Regions from separate parts of the Lactococcus sp. LG1267 genome, predicted to be linked through region 2. Evidence: predicted binding sites of a transcription regulator. Region 2 holds the regulator's gene; the other holds the start of a gene.
What was found. The regulator CtsR, encoded in region 2, represses protease genes until heat stress. The targets are predictions, from matches to a motif close to TTGGTCAAAAAAGGTCAAANA.

Region 1: the regulator CtsR is predicted to act here: its motif matches at 5,827-5,847, upstream of clpB (ATP-dependent chaperone ClpB).

Annotation. Positions count from the first base shown of each region.
Region 1 covers NZ_CP071295.1:1,462,570-1,471,648, reverse strand. Annotated here, with positions in the region: gene J0J33_RS07220 (sodium:proton antiporter) at 1-292, opposite strand, end outside; gene J0J33_RS07215 (bifunctional 2-polyprenyl-6-hydroxyphenol methylase/3-demethylubiquinol 3-O-methyltransferase UbiG) at 405-1,136, opposite strand; gene J0J33_RS07210 (MFS transporter) at 1,265-2,482, opposite strand; gene ndk (nucleoside-diphosphate kinase) at 2,592-3,008, opposite strand; gene clpB (ATP-dependent chaperone ClpB) at 3,150-5,753, opposite strand; gene J0J33_RS07195 (SDR family oxidoreductase) at 5,913-6,542, opposite strand; gene J0J33_RS07190 (Rrf2 family transcriptional regulator) at 6,631-7,071, opposite strand; gene J0J33_RS07185 (HdeD family acid-resistance protein) at 7,217-7,747, shown strand; gene J0J33_RS07180 (MFS transporter) at 7,804-8,961, opposite strand.
Region 2 covers NZ_CP071295.1:816,510-825,588, forward strand. Annotated here, with positions in the region: gene recJ (single-stranded-DNA-specific exonuclease RecJ) at 1-1,059, shown strand, start outside; gene J0J33_RS04100 (adenine phosphoribosyltransferase) at 1,049-1,561, shown strand; gene rpoE (DNA-directed RNA polymerase subunit delta) at 1,687-2,247, shown strand; gene mltG (endolytic transglycosylase MltG) at 2,353-4,068, shown strand; gene greA (transcription elongation factor GreA) at 4,093-4,566, shown strand; gene J0J33_RS04120 (CtsR family transcriptional regulator) at 4,686-5,138, shown strand; gene J0J33_RS04125 (ATP-dependent Clp protease ATP-binding subunit) at 5,128-7,578, shown strand; gene hpf (ribosome hibernation-promoting factor, HPF/YfiA family) at 7,701-8,258, shown strand; gene pflB (formate C-acetyltransferase) at 8,506-9,079, shown strand, end outside.

The sequences.
Region 1 (9,079 bases), 650 kb from region 2:
AGAGTACAGTTACAACAGCTAAAGTAATGGAGAGAAAGAATATTCCTCTGAAATTTTTTCTAACTTCTTTCAAAGATGTTTTACTGCCTTCATTAAACATTAAAGGTGCAATAATTAACATCATGAAAAACTCTGGCTCCAACTCAAAATGCCTAAACTCTGGTAAGAAACTCAGAAGAATTCCTACTCCGATCAAAATAAAGGTTTCAGATATTTTTGGGAAAAATTCTTTGATTACATTTGCCGCAATGACCCCAATCAACATTACAGCTATGAAACTAACGGCTGACATAAAACACCTTTTCTAATTTTTTCTATTTTTTTAGTATATCACATACTCCGTCATACAAACAATCCTCCTGTGTGAAAATTAAAAGCTAGGAATAATTATTCCTAGCTTTTCTTTATTTTTTCCTTGCAGAAACAATCAACATCATCGGGCGTCTCAGCTCATCATGCATTTCTTCAAATACAAGCATTTGTTCAGGTGGCTGAGGTTCAATCACATGTTGAAGTTCAAAGCCAAGTTGTAGCAATGTGTTGAGATATGTGGTTAAAGTTCGATGATATTTAGTTACTTCTTCTCCTAAGAAGGACACCTTACGTTTTCCCTCGTAGAAATAATTGTCTACAGGAAAGTACTCTTTTTTTCCTTTTGCATCATAAATCCAATCTTGCAGGCCAGATGCAGTAAAAAGAGGATGTTCTACCGAAAACACAAACTGACCGCCCGTAGTTAAGCACATGTATATGTTGGAAAAAAGCATGGGCAAATCTTCAATGTAATGTAAGGCTAATGAGCTCAGAACCACATCAAAAGAATCCAGTTCAAGACATAAGTCCTCCATAGCGATACATTGATAAGTTATTTTCTCATCTGAGTTTTTACTTGTCGCTCTTTCCAGCATTTTACTCGAAATATCTGTGCCTAAGACATAAGATGCTCCATTTTCAACAGCATATTTGCAGTGCCAACCATATCCACAGCCAAGGTCCAAAACTTTTTTGTTGTGAAAATCAGGTAAAATATTTCGTAGCTCTGACCATTCTCCGGCAGCTTCTAACCCTGATTTTGAACGCTCCATTTGAGCATATTTTGAAAAAAATTCTTGATTATTATATTTGTTTTCTTTCATTTGTTATTCTCCCATGTAAATTTTATTTATACGTTTACATGGGTAGAAACAATTTTTTGAGCAATAATTCCTTCTGACATTATTTTTACTCCTTTGTTTTTTATTATATCATGGACCTTTTTAAAATTCTATGAGGCTTCATGCATTCGAATAGCCCGCAGTGAGGGAAGGATACTTAAAAGGATAATTATTCCCATAAATATAGCCATGCCAATATTCCCATAGAGTGCTGACAGCGAAACCAAAACACCTGAGAGTACGGAAGCGACTGGCTGAGTCACTGAAAAGGCGCCCGTATAAGTCCCAACATGATCACCTTCCATCAGGTCGGCTCTCAAAGCTTGAGAGAAAGGTACAAGAATCATTTCGCCCAAAGTAGCAACTACTGCTGCTGTAACTTCCCAGCTTAAATTATGACCTAAAAAGGCAATAATAAAACCTAAACCTTGGAGAAAAATTCCTAATGTAATCCCTGTGCTCCGCGACCAATTTTTAGTAAGTTGATTCATTTTACTCATAAAGAGTACGATAATCAAGGTATTGATCAATAGGAAAAGTGTCAACATCCGTTGACCATAAAGTTCCAACCCTAAAATTCGTGTTGTTGAGAAACTGTCACTTAGATGTACTGGCAAATAGTAATCAATTTGATTAAAAATCATCGCAATAAAAACCGAAGCAAATAAATAAGACATAAAGATGCTGTCTTTAGCCACAAAGAAATAAGCTTTTATAATATTTGGTGCTTTCTTTTGATGTTCTTGATGCGGGTCAAAAGACTCATCAATCCAAAACAAGACAACGACAAAACTCAAAATTTCTTCAATAGTGATCACCAGCAAAAGCCAGACCAAATAATCACGGAAAAACCAACCAGAAAGTCCCGAACCAATCATAATAGCAAAATTGATAATCCAGTATTGAATACTGTAGACTGTTCTCCGGTTTTCACTTGTTGTTAAATCAACAATCATCGCTTGGCTGGCTGTATTAAAAAACCCAAAACCAAAATTCACGATTAAAAATCCGAAAAAAGTTGTCCAAGGGTTGAAGTAAAATCCCGAGTTAGAAAAAGTTGCCAGTGCTGCTCCAACTGCAGTTACTGCAGTTGAAAAAAGCATGACAGGCCGACGACCTTTTAAATCTGTCAAATGTCCCGCATAAAGGCCAACCAAAAAAACCATAATAGAGCTCACAATAAGCAAGAGTCCTGTGATACCAGCACCCATATATTTATTATAGTAAATTGTCATGGAGCCACCAACTGTACTAAAGCATAGTGCTCCTAAAAAATTCATCACTAACCTAATTTTAATGGTCGGATGAAGTCCCCAAAATTCTTTCATATTCTTCTCCTTGAATAAAATAGCAAACAAAAAAAGACTTTCCTTTAATGTTTGGAGCTTTGTCGCTCAAACTTCCATGGAAAGCCTTTATCCTTGACTTTATTTCTGTTTATGAAAACCAGAGTGCTATTTCTCGCTCTGCAGATTCCGGTGAGTCTGATCCATGGACAATATTTTTAATGGCTTTACCTTTTTCAGGTGATTGAGCAAAATCTCCACGAATAGTCCCTGGTTGAGCTTGACTAGGATTAGTTGTCCCCATCATTGTGCGCCAGCAAGAAATAGCTTCTACACCAGATATCACACCAACAACTACTGGTCCAGAAGTCATATAACTACGAATATTTGGATAAAAATCTTTATCAACTAATGCTTCGTAATGCTTGTCAATCAAGTCTCCATTTGGAGCAGAACGTCGCTCTAGTTTTTCTAGCTGAAAACCACGCTGCTCGATTCGTTTCAATATTTCACCTACAAGACCACGTTGAACGCCGTCAGGTTTAATAATAAAGAAAGTTTTTTCCATGATTGACTCCTCCTATATATCGTGTTTATATTTTACATCTAAAAGCTATAAGTTGTCAAGAATTATCTGTAAATTTCGACAAAACACTATTTTTATATACAAAAAGCCCGAGATAACCCGGGCTTTTCTCTTTTTCTTCAATTATTCTTCGATGGGTAAGATATCAAAGTCAATTTTATTGTCGACAAGTTTAACAAGAACTTTAGTTTTTGGTGGAATTTTACCTGCAATAATTAATTTAGCAAGTGGATTTTCAATAACTTTTGTCAAGTAACGTTTTAATGGACGTGCACCATAAGCTGGTTCATAAGCATTTTCTGCAATCCATGCTTTGACTTCTTCACTAAGTTCTAGTTCAACAGACATTTCTTCAAGACGTTGTGTCAATTGACCGGTCATCTTCACAATAATATTTTTAATATTATTCAATGACAATGGTTTGAAGAGAATAGTATCATCAATACGGTTAAGGAATTCTGGTTTGAAGTGCATCCGCAATTGTTTCATCACTTCTTCAGTTGTTTCTTCAGATATTTCACCTTGATCATCAACATTGTCTAGCAAATATTGTGATCCGACATTTGATGTCATAATCAAAACAGTATTCTTGAAGTCGACCAAAACGCCTTTTGAATCCGTCAAACGACCATCATCCAAGACTTGCAACAAGATATTGAAGACATCTGGATGTGCTTTTTCAATTTCGTCCAACAAAATAATTGTATATGGGTTACGGCGCACAGCTTCAGTCAGTTGACCACCTTCATCATAACCAACATATCCTGGAGGAGCTCCGACAAGACGGGATACACTGTGTTTTTCCATATATTCACTCATGTCAATACGAACCATGTGTTCTTCGGAGTCAAATAAATTTTCGGCCAAGGCTTTAGCTAACTCTGTCTTACCAACACCTGTAGGTCCTAAGAAAAGGAAGGAACCTAAAGGACGATTAGGGTCTTGAATTCCTGCTCGAGCACGAATAATAGCATCAGACACAGCTTCAACTGCCTCATCTTGCCCTACTACACGTTGATGAAGAGTTTCTGGTAAATGAAGGAGTTTTTCACGTTCACCTTCCACCAGTTTTGTCACAGGAATACCTGTCATACGGCCTACAACTTCCGCAATTTGTTCTTCAGTGACAGATTCTTGAACAAGACTGAGATCATCTGATTTTGCTTTGCTTTCAAGCTCTTTCAGTGATTGTTCAATTTCTGGAATTTTACCGTAACGTAAGGCCGCTGCTTTTTCAAAGTCACCTTCATTTTGTGCTTCTTCTAATTCATGGCGTGCACGTTCCAGTTCATTCCGTTTATCAGAAATATTGCCCACTTCTTTCTTTTCAGCTTCCCATTGGGCTTTAAGTTGATTGTTTTCTTCACGAAGTTCTGCAATTTCTTCACGAATGATATTTAAACGTTTCTTCGAAGCATCATCACGTTCTTTTTTGAGCGCTGCTTCTTCAATTTCCAACTGCATCAAGCGGCGGTTTGCTTGGTCGAGTTCTGTTGGCAGAGAATTCATTTCAACACGAATTGTTGCGCTGGCTTCATCGACTAAGTCAATCGCTTTATCTGGCAAGAAACGGTCTGTAATATAACGATCAGAAAGTGTTGCTGCTGCAACCAATGCGTTATCGTGGATTGTTACACCGTGGTGAATTTCAAAACGTTCTTTCAAACCACGCAGAATGGAAATAGTATCTTCAACTGTTGGTTCAGTAACTAGAACTTTTTGGAAACGACGTTCCAAAGCTTTGTCTGTTTCCATATATTTACGGTACTCGTCCAAAGTTGTTGCACCAATTAAATGCAATTCACCACGTGCAAGCATCGGTTTCAAAAGATTACCAGCATCCATTGAACCTTCAGTCTTACCAGCACCGACGATCGTGTGTAACTCATCAATAAAGAGAATAATTTGTCCGTCAGACTTTTTAACTTCATTCAGTACTGCTTTCAGACGTTCTTCAAACTCACCACGATATTTAGCACCTGCAATAAGTGCCCCCATATCCAAAGAGAATACTGTTTTATCTTTTAGATTTTCAGGTACATCTTTACGGACAATACGTTGCGCAAGTCCTTCAACAATGGCTGTTTTACCTACACCAGGTTCACCAATTAGAACCGGGTTATTTTTTGTTTTACGTGATAAGACACGAATAATATCACGAATTTCTTCATCACGTCCGATTACAGGATCTTGTTTTCCTGATTTCACTTGAGCAACAAGGTCGACGCCGTATTTTTCAAGTGCTTTATATGTATCTTCAGCATTTTGGTTTGTCACTTTATCACCTCCTCGTAGGTTTTCAATTGCTAATTTCGTTTTTTCTTTATTCATTCCATGGCTAACCAGATATTCTGTTAAAGGATTTTTCTTTAACTCAAAAAGGGCCAAGAGTACAATTTCAGTTGAGAGATATTCATCACCCATATCTTTGGCAATCTTATCTGCTGCATTGAACAGATTAAAGAGATCTGCGCTAATATTTTGACCATAGGTAATATTGCTACCTTCAACAGAAGAAATCTTGTCTATTTCTTTTTCAATAATTCTTGTAAATTCTTCAATGTTAATTTCTGAATCTTTGTAAAAATTAAAGGCAAAACTGTTCGGTTGCACAAATATTCGCCATAAATGTGGAATTTCAATCGCTTGATGATGGCGAGTCTGCGCAATTTGTTGCGCTTCATAAAGCGATTTTTGCATACTTGTTGTCATTTTTTCGATGTCCATAATGCACCTCGATTCATTTCATAGTAATGTAGTATTTTTCTCATTTTTCTTACTACCTCTTAATTATACTCTTTTAGTCAGTAAAGGTCAAACTATTTGCTCATAAATTTACATATAAAAATAAGAGAGATTTTCTCAAGAAAATCCCTCTTATTTTTACTATTTTTGAAAAACGCTGATACGTTGTCCGACATAATTTCCTTCCAGTGCAATATTAATCATCGCTTTCGCATAGTCTGCATAACTAATCACACTTTCGCCTTTGTCATTAACCGTAAACTCTTCTCCCGCAACAACATAATCTCCAGTTTTTTCACCATCTGCTTGGAAATCTGCAGCAGGGCTTACATAAGTCCATTTCACATCCTGACGTTTTCTCAACGCAGTTAATGAATCAGACATAGCTGTTGCCAAAGGTTTGAAAGCGTCTGGGAAACCTTCTGATTGATAAAGTGCTAAATCATGTTCTGGATTAAGGTAAAGACTTCCGGCACCACCAACAATCAACAAGCGCTTGTCCGTACCTTCAACAAGATCAGCAAGATGTTGGATTGAAGTAGTATGTTGCTCCAAGCTATCTTCTGCCCATGTTCCAAAAGCATCAATAATAACATCAAAATCCTTGATGTCTTCTTTAGTTAAATCAAACAAATCTTTCTCGATAGAAGACGGAGCTACTGTTTTGTTTTCGCCCCGAACAATTGCTGTTACATCCAAGCCTCTGTCTACCGCTTCTTGTACAATAAGACGACCGGCTTTGCCATTTGCTGCTACTACTGCTAATTTCATATTAGACCTCCATGTCTTTTTTGTTGTAATATTTTTTGTTACAACTAATTCTACATAAGCTTTTATTAAATGTCAACGATTTGGTTTCTTAAGGATTTATCGCCACATAATGATCAATATCAGTAATTACTTCTTGTAAACTCATCGCCTTCATTTGGTCTTCCATCGCTTTTTGAATTAAATCAAGTTTATCATCCAGTACTTGATGGATATTTTTCCCGACAGAACAGTCAGGGCTGGGATGTTCGTGAAAATGGAATAAGCCATTTTTATTAATGACTTCAACCGCACTATAAATATCGAATAAACTAATGTCTTCAATTGGTTTAGCGATTGCAGCTCCACCGCTCCCGCGCACAACATGCACTAATTCGTTAGCTTTCAGTTGCTGTAATACTCTTCGAATAATCACGGGATTTACATTAATACTTGTAGCTAAAAAATCACTAGTAATCTTATGTTCTCCCTCAAAGGTATGGATACAGGCAAAAATATGAAGTGCAATCGTAAAGCGACTTGATATTTGCATTTTTTTCTCCTTCGACTCTCATTTTACCTTAAGTATAAATGTCCTTTTTCAGAATGTCAATTATAATAACTAGGCAAATATATTATGGGCACTTCTCTCCAAAATAAGTTATAATTAAATTATCAGAAAAGAAAGGGGTATAAATATGTTTTCTGAAAACTTTTCGAAAAAATTACGTAACAACGTCGGAATTAATGGTCTTATTTCCACACTTATTGGATTACTCATTTTATTTTGGCCAGGACGTACAGCACAAGTTGGAACTGTTTTGATTGGGATTTCCTTCATTTTAATTGGAGTTTCTTATCTTGTTTCTATCTTTGCCTTGATGAATGAAAATCCGTGGTCACGCTTTGGACATCTTCTTTTAGGTACGGTTTACTTGGTTGCGGGGATTTTCTCTTTAATTAACTTGGCAGCTGCAACAGCTACCTTGTTTATCATCATTGGTATTTTAGTTGGTTTCACATGGATTACTGAAGGCTTTGTTTCCTTTGGGTTTGTTCCATATTCTCCATCTAAACCTTGGACAATTCTTTCAGGACTTCTCAGTGTCGTTGCGGGCTTCATGCTCTTGCTCACACCTTTATGGGGTGCAATGGCACTTTGGACACTTCTTGGTGTTGTTGTTCTTATCTTAGGTATTTTCAAATTGATTCGCTACTTTACTTGGTAATCTTTGCGAATGCCAAATAAAAAAGGGTTCTTCTTAAAGAACTCTTTTTTAATTTTTCATTTTTTCGATTTACGGTTCATAAGCATTGACAATACACCGGTACCAAACAAGATAATCGCCGAGATATAGTAAGGGAAGAAATGATTGATATCAAACATTACTCCTGCAGCCAATGGACCTAAAATATTGCCAAAACTTGTAAAGGTTGAATTCAATCCATTGATTGCTCCTTGTTGGTCTCCTGCGTGTTTTGACAAGTAAGTTGTTACTGCCGGTCTAAATAAATCAAAGGCGAGGAAGACAACAAATGTAGAAATAGCAACAGTGATGCGATTACCTGTGAAAGCAATAATAGCAATAAAGAGCGCACTTGCAAAGAAGGTCAAATGAATCAAATGCATTTCACCAATCTTTCCAACAATCCAGTCGAACAGGAAGAGTTGGAAGAAAAGGGCGATAATACCACTTACTGTAATTACTAAAGCAATTTCACTTGTAGTAAAGCCAAAATTGATTGTCGCCATGATGCTATAAATTGATTCGAAGGCTTGCAGACCAAACGAAGAAATTAAAATAACGACAAAAAGCGATGTGAACATTGGATTTTTGAGGATATCCAAGAAAGATGCTTTTGGTGTGTCAGGATTAATATCCATTGTTTTTTCTGGCTCTTTTAACACAGTCATACTCAAAATAAATCCGATAAAGGCTAATAGTGCAGCCACAAAAAAAGGAACCCTTATACCAAAAGTCGCTAAAAATCCTCCGACACCAGGACCAATGATAAAACCTCCACTGATTGCTGCTGAAACTTTACCCATGGCTTTGGCACGTTCGCCTAATGTTGTCAAATCTGCTACATATGCTGTAACAGAAGGCATCAATAAAGCTGCTGCAATGCCTCCCAAAGCGCGAGACACGTAAAAAAGAGCTTTAACTTGTGCTAAACCAAATAAAAGTTCAGAAAAGGCGAAAATAATCATACCCAAAGCAATGAGCTTTTTTCGTCCAACCTTATCCGATAAATGCCCAGCGATCGGAGAAGCAATCAATTGGGCAATAGCAAAAATCGAAATCATCATTCCCATTGTTGTTCCTGAAAAATGCATTTGCTCTTTCAGTTGTGGCAAAACAGGAATAACGAGACCTACACCTAAGAACACAAGCAATAAGTTTGAAATTGCTAGGTTAATCATCCATTGTTTGTTTTTCATAACTATACCCCAATACCCGATAAAAAGACAGATTCAAAAATTTGAAACCGCCTTTTTATCCTATTCTATTTGTTAAGTCTATTCTATCATATTCTGCACAAAAATAAAAAAGTATAAA
Region 2 (9,079 bases):
ATATTTGAAGCACTCAACGAACACCGTGAACTTTTTATGGCTTTTGGTGGCCACAAACAAGCTGCTGGGATGACTTTTGCCTTGGAGAATGTGGAAGCAATCAAGCAAGTGATGCTCGACTTTATTCAAGAAAACGATATCGATATGTCAGGAAAAAGTTCACTAGAAGTTCAGGGCAGTTTGCAGTTTGACGAGATTAGCTTAGAGACGATTAGGAGTTTAGAAAAGTTATCTCCTTATGGTATGGACAATCCGAAGCCTCATTTTCTCCTTACGGATTATCAGGTTGAGCAAGCACGTAGTATGGGAAAAGACAACAGTCATCTCAAACTTAAATTAGTACAAAATGGACAAGCTTTAGATGCGGTTTACTTTGGGCATGGAGCTGAAAGCCTAGAATTTGAACAAAGTGATACAGAACTTGTCGGTACCTTATCTAGCAATACTTGGAATGGTACAACAACTGTTCAGCTTATGGTGGCTGATGCTAGAGTAAATGGTGTTGAGCTTCTGGATATTCGAAGTCGACAAGTTGAATTGCCTAAAAATACAATACGTTTTGTCCATAATGAAGTGAAAAATGGTACAATAGAAGAAGTGCTTATTATTGAGGAAGCCCCAACTGATAAGGAAGCCTTATCTGCTTTGGCGGAATTAATACATGAGCAGGAATTTGAATTGATTTATTTCAAAAATACAATCAAGAAAAATTATTATTTGACGGGAGCGGGGACGCGTGAGCAGTTTGCGCGCTTCTATAAAGCAATTTATCAGTATCCTGAGTTTGACATACGTTTTAAATTGAAAGACTTAGCAAATTATTTGAAGATACCCGATATTTTACTGATAAAGATGATTCAAATATTTGAAGAACTGAATTTTGTCACTATTGACAATGGCATGATGAGTGTGAATAAAGCCGCCGAAAAGCGTGATATTTCTGAAAGTAATATTTACCGAGAGCTTCAAGAAATTGTTGCTTTTCAAGAACTTTTCGCCTTATCCCCTGTCAAAGAAATTTATAAAAAATTAAAAGAGGAAGATGCACATGCAACTTAAAGATTACATTGCAACGATTGAAAATTACCCAACAGAAGGTATCGTTTTCCGCGATATCTCACCACTTATGGCTGATGGAAATGCCTACAACTATGCAGTTACTGAAATTGTGCAATATGCACGCGATAAAGAAATTGATGTGATTGTTGGCCCAGAAGCGCGTGGATTCATCGTTGGATGTCCTGTTGCTTTTGCACTTGGTGTTGGTTTTGCTCCTGTGCGTAAACCAGGAAAATTACCACGTGAAGTTATTTCAGCAGACTATGAAAAAGAGTATGGTACAGATACATTGACAATGCATGCTGACTCTATTAAGCCAGGACAACGTGTTCTGATTGTAGATGATCTCTTGGCAACAGGTGGAACAGTAAAAGCTACTATTGAGATGATTGAGCGTTTGGGTGGTATCGTTGTTGGGTGTGCCTTCTTTATTGAACTTGATGACCTTAAAGGGCGTGAAAAACTCGGTAACTATGATTATAAGGTATTGATGCATTATTAATTTCATCCTACCAAGCAAGACGGAAAACGACACATAATGAAACAGTTTAAATCCGTTTACATATTGACAATGAAGCGAATTTAATATAATATAGAAAAAGAAAATCTGAAAGAGAGCAAAAAAGTTTGAAAATTGAAGCATTAGAAGGACAAAATATCGAAGAACTTTCAATGATTGAAGTTGCTCATGCAATTTTGGAACAAAATGGTAAGGAAATGGCTTTTGCAGAAATCTTGAACGCCGTTCAAGACTACTTGAAAAAGTCGGACAATGAAATCAAAGCCACAATTGCACGTTTTTACACAGAAATGAATACAGATGGAAGCTTTATTCCATTAGGAAATAACATTTGGGCACTGCGCTCATGGTACGCGATCGACGAAATCGATGAGGAAGTAATTGCTCTTGATGAAATTGACGACGAAGAAGAAAAAACAACTAAAAAACGTACAAAAGTTAATGCATTCGGTATCGAAGATGAAGTGGATCCTGAAGATGAACACATCGACAAAGGAAACGATGCAGATGACATGACTTATGATGATGAGAATCCAGATGATGAAAAAGATGAGGTTCAAGCTTATGATGCTGAACTTGCTGAAGTTGAACTGGATAACGTGGATGAAGACGTTGAACTCGATGAAGAGGACGACGATGATGACGACAGCGACTCAGAAGAGAATTAAAATCTAAAAGAGTGAGGTCCCTGACCTCGCTTTTGTGAATATTACCCAACAAACTTACGCTTCACTGTTTAAAAAAAGAGGGTGGCGTGATAAGGAGGATTAACCTTGGTAGAAAAAGATACGGAGAAGTTTTCGAGAGAAAGTTTCAAAGATAAAATCTTGCGTGAACTTGAAGAAGGAAATCGAGCCAACACGGATGGGACTTTTGAAAACTATGCCCGTGAATCCAACAAAGAACTTTCTTCAACCCCGAGTAGACATACTCGGCGAGAACGTGCTGATTTTTCGGATATTCAACGTCCAACTCCATTTAAGTTGACAGAAGAACTGGAAAATCCAGAAGTAGAGGGACAAGCTAAAATTTCCGAAGATGTAGAATTTCCTGAAAAAGCTGTTTCTGATCAAGTGAAAACAGAAGCATCAGCACATGAAGAACGTCCAGACTTTGCAAGTGTTCGCGAGCAAATGCTCCAAGCGAGCCAAGGACAAAGTTATTCACGACTTAGACGCAAGACAAAAGAGTCTGATAAAGAAGTTGTTGATGAATATGAGCAACCTGAAGCACAAGCAAGTGATGCTGCAGAGCCTCTTGGCGAAGAGACGACTCACAGACAAAGAAGTCGTCGTGCAGCAGTAAAATCGGATGCGGAAGCTGAAGAAATGCAGCCCAAGTCGAAAGCGAAAAAATCGAAGAAGAAAGTTTCTTCTGGAAAGATTATTGCTGTTATCGTAGCTGTTTTAATTCTGGCTGCGGCAGGGACTGGTTTTTACGGTTATAATTTCATCAAAGAAGGTGTACAACCGCTCAATACTGCAAATACAACCAAACGCGCCATTAACATTCCAGCGGGAGCAAGCAGTAAACAAATCGGAGATATCTTACAACGAGAAGGTATTATCAAAAATGGTATGGTTTTCCAATACTATACTAAATTTAAAAATTTCAGTGGCTTTAAGAGCGGCTACTACAACTTGGCGCCTAGCATGAACTTGTCGGATATTGCAAGTCTTTTGGAGCAAGGAGGAACCGAACATCCTGTGGAACCAACTCTGGGCAAAATTTTGATTCCTGAAGGTTATACATTGGAACAAATTGCTCAAGCTGTTACAGTGAATTCTGCGGATAAAGATGAAAAAACACCTTTTACTAAAGATGAGTTTATGAAGACTGTACAGGATCAAGCGTTCATCGAAAAAATGAAAGAGAAGTTTCCAAAACTTCTTGCAAGCTTACCAAGTAAAGACAGTGGTGTGAAGTATCAACTTGAAGGTTACCTCTTCCCAGCAACTTATGAGTATACGAAAAAGACAACTGTTGAAAGCTTAATTGAGACCATGCTTTCAACAACTAATACACAGCTGGAACCTTTGTATGAACAAATACAAGCGAACGGACTTACGGTCAATGAAACCTTGAGTTTGGCTGCCATTGTCGAAAAAGAAGCGAATAGCGATGATGATCGCCGTAACGTTGCACAGGTCTTCTTTAACCGTAAAGATTTAGGGATGACGATGGATTCTAATACAGGAATCTTTTATGCTGAAGGTAAGCTAGGTAAGGATACGTCGCTTGATCAGCAAGCTGCAATTAATACACAATTAGACTCACCTTTCAATACTTATTTGTACCCAGGTTTTGGTCCTGGACCAATCGTGAGTCCAAGCTTGTCGTCAATCAAAGCAGTGCTTAACCCGACTGCGAATGATTATCTTTATTTCGTAGCAGACGTTGAAGGTAAGATTTACTTTGCGCAAACACTTGAAGAACAAAACATCAATGTTCAAAAGTATGTCAATGATGCGATTGCGTCGGGTAATTAATTAGAAATTTAAAAAGGATAAAAAATGGTAGAAAAAACTTTCCCCATGACCAAAGAAGGTCTGGAAAAATTAGAACAAGAATTAGATAACCTTAAATTGGTTAAACGCCCTGAAGTTATTGAACGCATCAAAATTGCACGTAGCTACGGTGACCTTTCAGAAAACTCAGAATACGAAGCAGCAAAAGATGAACAAGCCTTTATTGAAGGTCGTATCTCAACTGTGGAAACAATGATTCGTTATGCTGAAATCGTAGACAATGCTAATATTGACAAAAATGAAGTTGCTCTTGGTAAATCAGTTGTTTTCCAAGAAGTTGGAGATGACGAAGAAGAAGAGTACGAAATCGTCGGTACTGCTGAAGCTGATCCATTTTCAGGCAAAATTTCAAATGAATCTCCAATCGCTCAAGCCTTGATTGGCCGTAAAGTTGGCGATGTTGTGAAAATTCCGTTGCCTATGGGTGAAATCGAAGTTAAGATTGTTGATGTAAAATAAAATAAAAAAATCTGCTTTTAGCGGATTTTTTTATTTTAGAGACGTTTCAGCCACTATTTTTGGTAAAAAATTAAAATTTTCGATATAATAGTCAATAAAGGTCAAAGATTGGAGGTTCTATGTCTGTCCAAAATACTTCAGATATTATCGAAGCTTATTTGCGAAAACTGCTAGAAGAGGCACGTGAGATTGAGATTAAACGTGCAGATTTAGCCAGTCAATTTGACGTGGTTCCTTCGCAAATTAACTATGTGATTAAAACCCGTTTCACCCCATCTAAAGGCTTTGATGTTGAGTCAAAGCGTGGTGGTGGCGGCTATATTAAAATATTCAAATACCATTATTCGGCAAAGCATGAATTCTTGCTTGATTTAGCACAGAAGTTGCCTGCCAACTTGACCGAAAGTATGGCACAAGATGTCTTGCAACTTTTATTTGATGAAAACATTTTGACTGAACGAGAAGGAAATCTTCTCCTTTTGCTTTTAGCTGATAGTGATATTTCTAACAGTTGTCGAGCACAAATGATGATAAAAATACTACAGAGATTGGATCGTGATGATGAAATTTAATGAAAAGGACTTTACACCACAAGTCATAAAAGTGCTTGAGAAGTCTGTCGACTATGCGCACAAGTTTAACTACGCTTGGGTTGAAAGCTCGCACTTATTGGCTGCCTTGGCTGAGGTCCCGGCTTCATTGGCATTTACGCTACTTAATTCAGAAAAGATTGATTTGGAAGAAATGTTAATCGACATCGAAGATTTTTCAAGTCAAGTGAAGACAAAAAAATCAGAAATAAAGCTTAGTCCAAGAGTGGAAACGATTATTGAGCAAGCACGAGCACTGGCTCAAAATAATGATAAAAACCGCATCGGGACCGAGCATCTCTTATATATGCTGTTGGCAAATGAAGCCAGCTTTGCAGGACAACTTTTACGTGAGCAAGACATCAATATCGTTAACCTCCGCAAAAAGCTAGAGCAAAAAGCATATCTACGTGTACCAGAGCGCCGTAAAGCGGTGACACCAGCTTCGAAAAGAAACCTGTCGGGGAAAGTGTCCGAAACAACGACAACGCCTACTTTAGACACGGTATCAACAGATTTGACAAAAGCAGCCCGTGAAGGCAAGCTTGATCCCATGATTGGAAGAGAGCGTGAAGTTGAACGTCTTATCCACATTTTGAGCCGTCGAACAAAAAATAATCCCGTTCTTGTTGGTGAGCCAGGTGTTGGTAAGTCAGCGATTATTGAAGGTTTTGCGACACGTGTGGCTGCAGGAAATGTTCCTGTAGGTTTACGCGGCAGCCGCATTATGGCTTTAAATATGGCGATGGTCGTAGCGGGGACAAAATTCCGTGGTGAATTTGAAGATCGTTTGACGGCTATTGTTGATGAAGTGACACATGATAAAGATGTTATCGTCTTTATCGATGAACTCCATACCATTATTGGTGCTGGTGGCGGCATGGACTCGGTCAACGATGCCTCAAACATTTTAAAACCAGCATTAGCACGGGGCGAGTTCCAACTCATTGGTGCTACCACTTATCAAGAATATCAAAAATATATTGAAAAAGATGAAGCCCTAGAACGCCGTTTTGCCCGTGTCAATGTCGAAGAACCCTCAGAAGAGGAAACGGTTGCGATTTTACAAGGCTTGAAAGAAAAATTTGAGGCTTACCATACAGTCAAATTTGAAGAAGGGGCTTTGGAGCGTGCTGTCAGCTTGAGTAATCGCTATATGCCTAGTCGTCGTCTCCCAGACAAAGCTATTGATCTTCTTGATGAAGCAGCAGCCAAAGTTAAAATCACGAGTAAAACAAATTATACCAAGTTAGACGAGTTAAAAGCAGAATTAAAAGCGGAAGAACTGAGATTACAAAAAGCAGTTGTTGCTCTTGATATTGTTGAAGCGCAAGGGATTGAAAAAGATATTGAAAAATTAACGCACAAGATTGATAATTTTACAGTATCGGAAAATGATAATCCTTTGGTGGAGGAAAGCGATGTTTATGCTGTCGTTTCTAACCTTACAGGAATCCCACTCCAACAGATGACGAAGACAGAAAGTGAACGTCTGATTAACTTAGAAAAAGAGTTACATAAACGTGTGGTTGGACAGGAAGAAGCGATTTCTGCTGTTTCTCGTGCCATTAGACGTGCACGTTCAGGGATTGCCGATACGAGACGTCCTTTGGGCTCATTTATGTTCCTTGGTCCGACAGGAGTTGGGAAGACAGAGCTTGCTAAGGCTTTAGCGGAAAGTGTTTTTGGCAGTGAAGAAAATATGATTCGTGTAGACATGAGTGAATTTATGGAAAAATTCTCGACATCGCGTCTTATCGGAGCACCTCCTGGATATGTAGGTTACGATGAAGGTGGGCAATTGACAGAGCAAGTCCGTAATAAGCCTTATTCTGTTATTCTCCTTGATGAAGTCGAAAAGGCCCACCCTGATATTTTCAATATCATGTTACAAATTTTGGATGATGGTTTCGTTACAGATACCAAAGGACGTAAAGTTGATTTCAGAAATACGATCATCATTATGACATCTAACTTGGGTGCAACGGCTATTCGTGATGATAAAACGGTTGGTTTTGGGGCTAAATCAATTTCAACGGATTATCCAGCTATGAAAGCAAGAATCATGGAAGAGCTGAAGAAACAGTACCGTCCAGAATTTCTCAATCGTATCGATGAAACTATCGTTTTCCATTCACTGACAGAAAAAGAGATTGAACAAGTCGTGAAAATCATGAGTAAATCTCTTGTATCGCGTTTGAAAGATCAAAATATCAAAGTAAAATTTACACCTGCTGCTTTGAAAGTTATTGCTGATAAAGGATTTGATCCTGAATACGGTGCCCGCCCATTGCGTAAAGCTCTGCAACGTGAGGTTGAAGACACGCTCAGTGAACAATTGCTTGCCGGCGAAATTCATCCAGGGGATACGATTTCGATTGGTTCTTCTAATAAAAAGATTAGAATAAGTGTTATTGATTGACTTGTAAGCGATTATATATTATAATTAAATTAGAAATAAAGAAAGGACGGTTCTTAAAACTTGACTGTCCAGCGCCTGCAAAACAGTGAAGGTTCAATACAAGAGCCGTTAAGGTAGACTCTATGATCAAATATAATATCCGTGGTGAAAATTTTGAGTTAACAGATTCAATCCGCTCATATGTTGAAGATAAGGTTGGAAAACTTGAAAAATACTTTAACGATGGTCATGAAGTAACAGCCTATGTAAATCTTAAAGTTTACTCCGACAAACGTTACAAAGCAGAAGTTACAGTTCCTGCTAAAAATGTAACTTTGCGTGCAGAAGATACAGCAGCTGACATGTATGCAGCTATTGACTTTGTTGAAGAAAAACTAGAACGTCAAATTCGCAAGTATAAAACACGTGTAAACCGTAAATCTAAGATTAATGTTCCTACCGGACAAGCTTTCGGAGACGAGTTTGCACCACTTGATGAAGCTGAAGAAGTAAATGAAGATCAAGTAAAGATTGTTCGTACAAAACATGTTTCCTTGAAACCAATGGATGCTGAAGAAGCAGTCCTTCAAATGGACATGTTAGGACATGATTTCTATATCTTTACAGATGCAGATACAGACAGTACTAATGTCGTTTACCGCCGTGAAGATGGCAACATTGGTTTAATCGAAACCAAATAAGATTTAAGTACAGAAACTGTATCAAGAAAAAAGTCAAGCAAAAAAGCTTGGCTTTTTTTGTTATCTCTGTACTTCTGTGACATTTTGCATCTGTAATCGTTTACCGTAAATATAACAGTTTAACTTAAAATTCAAACTGTACTAGTAAAGAAAGTGCAAACATTCCCATATATCCCTTGAAATTAGTAAACTGTATGATATAATAAAAGCGTAATCTGAAACAGAAAGACCAAAGGAGATTTTCTACATGAAAACAGAAACTAAAGAAATCTTTGAGCAAGCCTGGGAAGGTTTCAAAGGATCAGACTGGCAAGATAAAGCAAGCGTTACGCGCTTTGTTCAAGCCAACTACAAACCTTATGATGGAGACGAAAGTTTCCTCGAAGGACCAACAGAACGTACGCTTAAAGTAAAAGATATTATCGAAACAACAAAAGCGCACTATGAAGAAGTAGGATTCCCATTCGATACTGATCGTGTGACTTCTATTCACAAAATTCCTGCTGGTTACATCGATCCTGAAAACAAAGATCTCGAATTAATCTACGGTATGCAAAACAGCGAACTTTTCCGTTTGAACTTCATGCCAAAAGGTGGTCTTCGTGTAGCAGAAAAAATCTTGACAGAACACGGACTCAGCGTTGATCCTGAATTGCACGAAGTGTTGGATACAACAATGACTTCTGTAAATGATGGTATCTTCCGTGCCTATACATCAGCTATCCGTAAAGCACGTCACGCACACACAGTAACTGGTTTGCCAGATGCTTATTCACGTGGACGTATCATCGGTGTTTACGCACGTCTTGCACTTTACGGTG